DNA from 3 places in the Cytobacillus sp. Hm23 genome. Region 1 is predicted to be linked to each of the others. Evidence: riboswitches for the same ligand, from Rfam matches in the RefSeq annotation. Region 1 holds a riboswitch; each other region holds the start of a gene.
What was found. Region 1 has a riboswitch for cobalamin ahead of ACSVDA_RS23040 (energy-coupling factor ABC transporter permease). Riboswitches for the same ligand answer to the same signal wherever they lie in the genome.
Positions count from the first base shown of each region.

Region 2: linked by a shared signal. The riboswitch ahead of ACSVDA_RS03750 (ribonucleoside-diphosphate reductase subunit alpha) and the one ahead of ACSVDA_RS23040 (energy-coupling factor ABC transporter permease) in region 1 are both predicted to bind cobalamin.
Region 3: linked by a shared signal. The riboswitch ahead of ACSVDA_RS22245 (ABC transporter substrate-binding protein) and the one ahead of ACSVDA_RS23040 (energy-coupling factor ABC transporter permease) in region 1 are both predicted to bind cobalamin.

Region 1 covers NZ_JBPXRQ010000060.1:14,676-17,963, forward strand. The annotation lists gene cbiQ (cobalt ECF transporter T component CbiQ) at 1-361, opposite strand, end outside; gene ACSVDA_RS23035 (energy-coupling factor ABC transporter substrate-binding protein) at 348-653, opposite strand; gene ACSVDA_RS23040 (energy-coupling factor ABC transporter permease) at 912-1,682, opposite strand; cobalamin riboswitch at 1,911-2,110, opposite strand; gene ACSVDA_RS23045 (MerR family transcriptional regulator) at 2,261-3,288, shown strand, end outside.
Region 2 covers NZ_JBPXRQ010000004.1:39,727-43,014, forward strand. The annotation lists gene ACSVDA_RS03750 (ribonucleoside-diphosphate reductase subunit alpha) at 1-1,369, opposite strand, end outside; cobalamin riboswitch at 1,659-1,871, opposite strand; gene ACSVDA_RS03755 (hypothetical protein) at 2,157-2,564, opposite strand; gene ACSVDA_RS03760 (cupin domain-containing protein) at 2,787-3,128, opposite strand; gene ACSVDA_RS03765 (hypothetical protein) at 3,165-3,288, opposite strand, start outside.
Region 3 covers NZ_JBPXRQ010000054.1:13,219-16,506, forward strand. The annotation lists gene ACSVDA_RS22240 (ATP-binding protein) at 1-726, shown strand, start outside; cobalamin riboswitch at 949-1,196, shown strand; gene ACSVDA_RS22245 (ABC transporter substrate-binding protein) at 1,500-2,522, shown strand; gene ACSVDA_RS22250 (FecCD family ABC transporter permease) at 2,488-3,288, shown strand, end outside.

The sequences.
Region 1 (3,288 bases):
AAAATAAGCTTGTGACGATTGATATATTATGTGTAGATATATACAACTGCCACGTACCAAAAGTCATTGACCATAAAGAATTAATTACTTTGTAGTCATACGGTGCAACCGAAATAAGAATAGGTATAATACTTGAAAGCAAAAAAAATGATGGTAATAAAAGTAGCTTTATATAATCACGTACTGAGATTTTCGCACCAAAAACTATTGCCATGCTCATGATTAACAAAGTTATAACAGCAATGACTTCACTTTTTGTAATAAGACAGAAAAACAAAAATAAAAATGTGAAAACTGCTTTCTCAATAGGGTGAACATGTCTTAGCTGATTCAAATAAGCAAGCTGGTCAATCCGAAGCATGCTTCACCTCACTAGAAGATTCAGTGGAGAATTTTTTTCTTGCTCTACCATAGCCGATAACATAGCCGATTATAATTGCACCTATGGCCGCTTGTAAGGAAAATAGCAAGCTTTCTATCTCACCGCTTGGTGGCTCCCATAATACGTTGAACCAAGGCTCATAATTAGGTGCTATTTCACCAATCGCTTCTTCAGCTTGTCCATCTGCCCCACCAAATTCAGCATCCTGCTGTAGTACTAAAGGAACAATAGCCAACAAGATGACCAACACTATTAAAATCAGATTTTTCATTAATTAACATACCTCCTTGTTTCAAATAGCTGTTTTCGCATTAATTGTTACTTTTCGTAATAAAAGCTAAACAAGAATATAACTAGTTCAGGGCATCTTTTCTTCGCTAAAAACTAAGAAAATTATTTCATACACATCAGATACTCAAATGTAAGTGAAAAAAATCATATACGATCAGAATCCTAAAAACTGGAAAAATAGCTGTAGCATAACTAATTGAGTTACTTCTCTTTTTGCTCAAAATACTACCTTGTTGTTCTAAGCTTTTTTTGAACTCATACTAACTGGAACATTTAATAGCTGTAATTCTCGAACATTGTATTTTGCAAGCAAGTTCATAACTACTACTGTTAATAGTCCCTCACTCACTGCTAAAGGAATTTGTGTGAAAGAGAAAATCCCACCAAATTTGATAAAAGATGCTACAACTCCTCCAACCTCAGTCGGAAATGCCAGAGCCAACTGAAAAGCTGTCACAGTATAAGTACTTAGATCTCCTAACATGGCTGCTAAAAAAACTGAGACTGCAAAAGAGAAATTCACTCTCAAACCTGCTTTAAATACAAAATATGTAACCATTGGTCCTACAACAGCCATTGAAAATGCATTTGCACCGAGTGTTGTGATACCGCCATGAGCTAGCAATAATGATTGAAACATTAATACAATCGTCCCTAATACACTCATGACTGTTGGACCAAAAAGTACAGTACCTAGCCCAACACCAGTCGGATGTGAACTACTTCCAGTTACAGAAGGGATTTTTAATGCTGACAACACAAATGCAAACGCCCCTGATAGCCCAAGCATCGTCTTCACCTCGGGGTTTTCTTTCACTTTTTTTCGGATGGAGTACATCCCAACAGCCAAAAATGGAATCGTTAAAACCCACCAAAAAATAGCCCACCCAACCGGCAGAAAGCCCTCCATTATGTGCATCGCATATACTGGCCGAAATGAATTCAGCCAAAAATAACTAGTCAAACCAATAATAATTGTTACGAATAGCCAAGCATGTTTTCTTTTCATCAGTGAAAGCTCTCCCCCATGTTTATAAAGGCTGATTCCAAATATATTGATACACACGAATATTGCTCGTGGTTACTACACAAAATTAGAAGATTCCGAAAGAGCCTTTATGTAAAATAAAAAGAGCACTCAAACCATAAAGGATCGAGTGCTCAGAAAAAGTCAGTATTAACTATATGTTTACATACTAATTCTTAACAACACCTCCCTATATTCCCGTAGGTTACAATCGTGTTACTTAAACAGGCAGGTCTCCTGACTTATCTTCAACACTTCCTGCGCCTTCCCATTTCTTTACGAAACAGTGACACATATGCAGGTTGCTCAGACTTACAGTGGCGGGAACCGCGTCGGCTTTACACCGAACTTCCCTTTTAAGTTGTACACAGCTTTTACTTATGCACAACACCTGTTTATTTCATCATTCAGTTGTTATAATTCAGTATATTCTAAATTAAATTATGAGTCTAGCTTTTTTCATATCATGTATATTTGTGAAAGGAAATTCCTAATAGTACGTGTATAATATAATAAATATTAATTTGATTTCTAATAAAACAAAGTTAAGGTGACTAACTATGAAAATAGGACAATTTTCTAAAGAAAATAAAATAAGCATAAATACAACTAGACACTACATAGACCTTGGCTTAATAACACCTGAGAAAACATCCGGACAGTATCAATTTGATGAACAGTGTCACAGAGATGTAAAGGATATTATTTACTTAAAAAACCTCGGCTTTTCGTTAAGTGAAATAAAAACAATCTTTCAATATAAAAGACTTGGTAAATTATCCGCACTAGAAAATAACGAATTTTACAAAGAGATTTTTGTAGAAAAGCTACATACGATAGAACATAAAATAGTCGAATACGAAGAAACGAGACAAAATTTGCAAAATGAACTTACCCATTTAAATACAACGAATAAACCTAAACAGCTTAAAATGGGTATGAGCTTATCAGTGCTCCCACTTTTAGAATGTAAAAAATGCAGCGCTGCTTTAAGCATTAAAAATGGAGACATCGTTAACAATCAAATCTTACATGGTGTTCTTCAATGTAACTGTGAGCATCAACACTTTATTAAAGACGGAATTCTCTTCACCCCACAAACCATTCATCATGCTTACCACGTTAAAAGTCCAAGTCATATGATGAATGAATTCAACTATTTTATATCAGATTACATTAAGGAAACAGATGAAAAATATTTAGATCACCTATATCAGGCTGTTGACTGGTTTTATAAAAGGGTTAATTTTGAACAATTAACGCATAAAATATTGCTCCATCTTGGTACCGGAATTGGTTTCTCATTAAGGCATATATATAACTCCTTGCCTAAAGATTGCCTCTATATTGCGGTTGATCATGATTACCAACGACATTACGTATTAAAAAGTATTTTAGAAACTTATGAAGAACAGAAAAATATCTTATTTATTTGTTCTGATTTCCTACATATTCCATTAAAAAAAGAAGCAGTCGATTTTTTAATTGATACAGGCAGTTCAGAGCATAGCTTTCAACATGAAAACTTTTTAATAGAGGAAGTACAGCTTTATTTAAAAGAAGAAAGTAATTTAATCGGTGCATATTT
Region 2 (3,288 bases), on a different contig from region 1:
TCATATTTTGCATAATTTCTGTACACAAATTACTACAATATATCATTCCTTTATGTCTGTTTGGGTTTGCTCTATTTGCTGTATCTCGGTAGAACATATATGGTGTTCCTGTTTCTAACTGTGAAATCATAATAGCCTTGAAAATATCTATCGCCGTTACAGCTTCTTTTGAAAGTCTAGGATTGTTGACACATTCCCAATATTTATCTCGGAAAGACCCTTTGCCAAGCTCCTCATCAAAATAATCCTCTAATGAAAAACCCATTGTTTTTCTTACTTCGTGTGGGTCAAAAAGATACCATTCACCTCGTTTTTCAACAACCTCCATAAATACATCAGGTATACACACTCCGGTAAATAGATCATGTGTACGTAGCCTTTCATCTCCGTTGTTTAATCTCGTATCAAGAAACGACAATATATCCTTATGCCATACATCTAAATAAACTGAAATCGCTCCTTGCCTTTGACCAAGCTGGTCAACAGAGACCGCCGTATTATTTAACTGCTTCATCCAAGGTATAACCCCTGATGAAACACCTTTAAAACCCTTTATGTCACTACCTCTCGCTCTAATTTTTCCTAAATAAACACCTATCCCTCCACCATTTTTAGATAAATTCGCGATATCTGTATTTGAATCATATATTCCTTGCAAGCTATCATCAACTGTATCTATAAAACAACTTGATAACTGACCATAGCTTTTTCCAGCGTTAGCAAGTGTTGGTGTTGCAACCGTCATATACAAATTAGAAAGTGCCCAATACGATTCCTTAATAAGTGCTAATCTATTTTCCTTATTTTCGTTACTCATCAATGTCATTGCAATGATGAGAAATCGCTCTTGTGGTAGCTCAAATACTTCTCCTTGATGAGACTTCGCCAAATAGCGATCCGATAATGTTAATAAACCGATATATGTAAAATGTTGATCCCGCTCTGGTACGATAATGTCTGCTAATAAATCAATTTCTTCTCTTGAATATTGTGCCAGTAATTTCGGACTATAAATTCCCATCTCTGTCAGCTTTAATAGCAATTGATAAAAGGAACCATATTGGCAACCTGACTGCTTACCTCTATTTTTAGCCGCTTTTTGATAAAGCGAATCAAGGTATATATTTGCAGCAAAGAATGTCCAATCAGGCTCTAACGCTGTAATTCTTTCCAATGCTGATAATATTAACACGTTAGTTAGTTGGTCATTATGCCATTCATCTTTATTCTCAAATGCTAGCATCAATTTCTCTCGATATTCATCAAATGATAAATGAGGAAATCTATCAGCTATTTTTTGAACATAATCTAAAACCATTTCAGACGTACCATCAGCCAGCTGCTGATACTCAACTAATACCTTTTGCATTCTTTCCATCCCCTTTTAATAAAAATGCGTATGAATCTCGCTTGCCACCTACATGCAATGAAAACATTTCACAAGCTAGTTATATTGTGTGGTGATTCAATAGGTTAGAAGGCAGAGCTAGACCCTGTTCATCCTAAAATATAAAAAAGCTCATCCTTAGTAAGATGAGCGAACAGAACGATGGATATGTAAAAGAGAGAATTATCACCCTTTTAAGAAAAATCATTCAAAAAAAATGTTTGAATGATTTTTCTTCTCCTCGTCCTATTCTCCCAACTCCCGAAGAAAATAGCACTTCATAAAAAAGGCAGGTCTCCTGACTTGTGCTTCGCTTTACTTTAAGCCCTTCCCATGAAATCGTACTTCACAGTGGTTTCGCTTATTTCATCAGCACTTACAGTTGCGGGTACAGTTTTGGATTTTCACCAAATTCCCTATAAAGAGATGTTCCATATTTTCCGAACACCTATGTCGATTTTCCGACACCTTTTTTACTAGATAACAAAATATTGTATTATCAACTTAATTATACTACTAAATATTGAATTTCCATTTAAATTATAATAGGTTTTGACATTTCTTGCAATAAAAAATATATTGAACTACACGCCACTTAACATTTTTATGCGTTGTTTACCCTTTCTAAAAACTTTCCGTCAAATAGCTCTTAAACTGTCTTTTTTTCATTATTAATGGTGCGAATTCAATAAAAATAAAAAAGAGATTGATAATAGCCTTCAAGACCCCCCATTGTTTGTTTAATAAGCAAACTCAGAAGACTTTTTAATTAAATTGCCATCTCCATCATAAAAAGAAAACAACAATTTACACCCATTTCTGTGTTATCACCCATATTAAACAAGAACAAATTATTTTCTACTGAAGACTTTCTTGTAATCCTTTCTGATGGCAAATTGTTCGTCTTAGGTAAATCATAACTAACTCTTATTTCTTTTACATTTTTAGACATATTCACTATTCCATACAGATATTTCTCCCCAGTGTCTGAGTGTGTAAAGAAATAGTCTGTAAGAAATCCAGTAAGGTTAGCATCAGATAAACCAATTGATATTGAGTTTTCCTTGTTGATTTTGAAATGTCCTAATTGTTTTTTGTAAGTGTTTATGACAACGGATTCTCCTCCATCATTTTCGGTTTGAAGTGGGGGTCTTCTGACCGAAAAATGATAAAGCACAAAAAAAGGAAAAAGGCACGTTTCTTAAAGAAACGCGCATTCGGATTATAAGATCAGCGATTCATTTTTCTAGTTGACCCATTTTGGAAAAAGTAATATCTTTTAGGACGAGGTTTATATTAAATGTTTTATTTTAGGAGCAAAATTCTTCATCATGATGAAATAGAGTATTGAAGTTGCTTAAATTATGTTTAGAATACATCTCCAAATTGTTCAAACAATTTAATCTACCAAAAACCTATCACCTTTACTTGAAGGTTGAGATATCAAGATAAACTCAACTTCATTATTTGACTTGTTACACATTTGGTGAGGTAGCAAAGGAGGAACTTCAACTCCTTCTTGAGGATTTAAGGTTATCTCTTTACCATTTACTATAATGGTTGCTATTCCTGATAAGACAAAGAAAAATTGGTGTGCTTCTTTATGATAATGATTTGATTCAGACGTATTAGCTGGCATACGTTCATGAATAACACTTAAATTTTGATTTTTCACTAAGTGCCACCCGTCACTGTTATCCCCCCATATGTAATGTTCAGCATTGCTTTTGCTTATTTTCATTTCAATACCCCCATCAATAGTTTTTTTAAAACTACCTCACCAGTTGTTTAAAGAACTTTCGTTGCTATCGAATTTAATTAACTTACCAACTTTATATTCCTTTTCAATTCTTTCTCCTTCTTCTGTGTCTAAATAAAGTTTAAAAATTATGGAATTAAAA
Region 3 (3,288 bases), on a different contig from region 1:
GGAGCTGTCGCAGTACTTCGAGATATGACTGAAGAACGAAGGTTAGACAAGCTACGAGAAGATTTTATTGCGAATGTTTCCCATGAATTAAGAACACCAATTTCTATGTTACAAGGATATAGTGAAGCGATCATTGATGATATTGCTAGTAGCGATCAAGAAAAGAAAGATATCGCAAAAGTAATATATGATGAATCTTTACGTATGGGTAGGCTAGTGAATGAACTGCTGGATTTAGCTAGAATGGAAGCTGGTCATTTAAATTTGCATTTAGAAGAGATAGATATTCAGCCTTACATTCAAAGAATAATTCGCAAATTTCAAGGATTGGCACAGGATAAGTTAATTACATTGGATGTGCATATTAACGTAGTACATAACACAATTATGTTTGATCCTGATAGGATTGAACAAGTATTAACAAATCTAATTGATAATGCAATACGTTATACTGATGAGCAGGGAACTGTTGTTGTACAAGTAAATTCTATAAAAGATGGTTTGAAAATTGACGTCAAAGACTCTGGGTCAGGTATTCCTGAGGAGGACTTACCATTTGTCTTTGAACGCTTCTATAAAGCAGATAAAGCTCGAACGCGTGGACGTTCAGGTACTGGTCTTGGCTTAGCCATTGCAAAGAATTTGATAGAGGCACACGATGGAAACATCTTTGTTCATAGTAAAATAGATGAAGGAACTACATTTTCATTCTTTATTCCACAATAATAAATGCGCAATTATGTCATGTTAAGTTTTTGACAAGCAGTCAGATTATTCTTGTCAATATATTAATAATCGGGTATTATGAAAAAGAAATTTTAAAGAGGCTCATTTCGTATATGGTGTTACTATTGTTAATAAATTAGAATGATAGAAGTGGATTTTAAGCAATCAGCTTTATACTTAACGTCTTTGCATGAATAACAATAATAAATGCGTATACAGCCTAAAAAATAAATAGTGCTAGGTGTCTTTTCTTTTATACTACAGAATAAAGAGAATTTTAAAACATTCTCATAAAGACTTAAAAGGGAATTCTAGTGTGAATCTAGAACTGCCCCCGCAACTGTATTTGTGGACGAAATGATATTACCACTGTATGGAATAATAATATTATACATATTGTTAGCCATATGGGAAGGATCAAAGTAGGATGAAGCATAAGTCAGTAGACCTGCCAAGCACTATATACGTTTTCAATTCTTCGGGGATTGAGTATTGAGACGGTCGAGTAGTGTATTTATTAATAACAATACATTTATGATGCCGTCTAACAGCTCATCCAATTCGGATGGGCTTATTTCTATTTAGGCTTATTTCTTAAACATTATTGTTTCCTACCAACAGAGGATTAAAATCATTCTCATCGTTGTATAGAAGAAAAGATGCCACGAAACTCTAGTTGTGAACATGTGTATTTCCTATTTCCTAATACGAAAAACAACAATCATTGCGAAAACAGCCATATTAAAAAAGAAGGAGAAAAAAAGATGTTAAACATTAAAAAGTACTTCCCCACTGTCTTTATCGTTATTTTATCATTCATTTTATTAGTAGGTTGCGGTCAAACAGAGGTTAATAATAATGCTGCCTCTACAAACGGAGAGCAGGAAACTAAAGTTGATGATAAATCAGAGTCTACAAACGGAGAACAGGAAACTAAAGTTGATGATAAAGCAGAGTCTAGCTTTCCAGTAACAATTACGGATGGATTAGGTAATGAAGTGACAATAGAAGAAGAGCCACAAGCAATTGTGTCGATAATTCCCAGTAATACAGAAATAGCTTTTGCGTTAGGTTTAGGTGATAAAATGGTTGGTGTTGGTGATTGGGCTAATTATCCACCAGAAGTAGCCGAGATAGAAAGGGTTGGAGGAGCAAAATTTAATGTTGAAAAGATAATTTCATTAAACCCAGACGTCGTTCTTGCCCATGCCTCAAGTGCGCATAGCTCTACTGAAGGTCTTCAACAACTACGAGATGCTGGTATAAACGTGGTCGTTGTTAACGATGCAACATCATTTCAAGCAGTATATGACTCAATTAAAATGATTGGCACTGTTACAGGAACAGAAGAAAATGCAGACAAGATCATAAGTGATATGACAGAAAAATTGAATCTTATTAAAGAGAAATCAGCAGAAATTAAAGAAGCTGATCAAAAGGTAGTTTGGATAGAGGTAGATGCTCAATTATATACAACTGGAAAAGGTACTTTTATGCATGAAATGCTCGAAGCGATTGGAGCAATAAATGCTGCTGGTGATCAAGAAGGTTGGCCACAATTTACTGAGGAAGATGCGGTATTACTTAATCCAGATGTTATTGTTATTACATATGGGTATTATGTTGAAAATGCAGTAGAACAAGTATTAAATCGAGATGCTTGGCAAGAGGTACCAGCAGTTAAGGATAAGCTCGTATTCGATATTAACTCGGATTTAGTAACAATCTCTGGTCCACGTTTAATTGAAGGAGTAGAAGAACTTGCAAAAGCTGTCTATCCTGACATTTATCAATAAAAGCCGTGTTCTACCATATATTATTACTGTATGTTTTGTAATATTTTCAATTTTGTTAGGGGTTTCGATAGGGACGTTATCGATTCCCTTTTCTACTATTTTAAACGTTCTTTTTTATAGTGTTTTTCATTTAGGATCAATAGAGACGCTTGATACAGCAGTAGTTAATATTATTATGGCAATACGCTTACCCCGAGTGATCCTAGCTTTTATAGTTGGATCTTCTCTAGCGATTGCAGGGGCTGCATTTCAAGGGTTGTTAAAAAACCCATTAGCAGACCCTTATACACTCGGAGTATCTTCTGGAGCATCAGTTGGAGCAGTAATTGTGCTTTTTTTTGGTATTCATATCCCTTTTATAGGGAAATTTACTTTACCGATATTTAGTATTTCTTTTGCCTTTCTATCTCTCATACTCGTATTAGTGTTTGCCCGGGCGGTTGAGAAAACAATGTCTGTGGAAACGATCATTTTAACTGGTATTATATTTAGCTCATTTTTAGGATCTATTATTTCTTTAATGATTGCACTTACTGGTGAAGAATTAAGACAAATCATTAACTGGTTATTAGGTAGTGTAGCGATGAGGGGTTGGGATTATATTAAGATTATTCTACCTTTTTATATGGTAGGCACTGTATTACTACTCGTAAATGGAAGAGAGTTAAATGCATTCTCATTTGGTGAAGAGTCAGCTAAAGTTTTAGGGGTTAATGTGGCAAAACGAAAAATGACCATTTTGGCAGCTTCTTCATTATTAACAGGT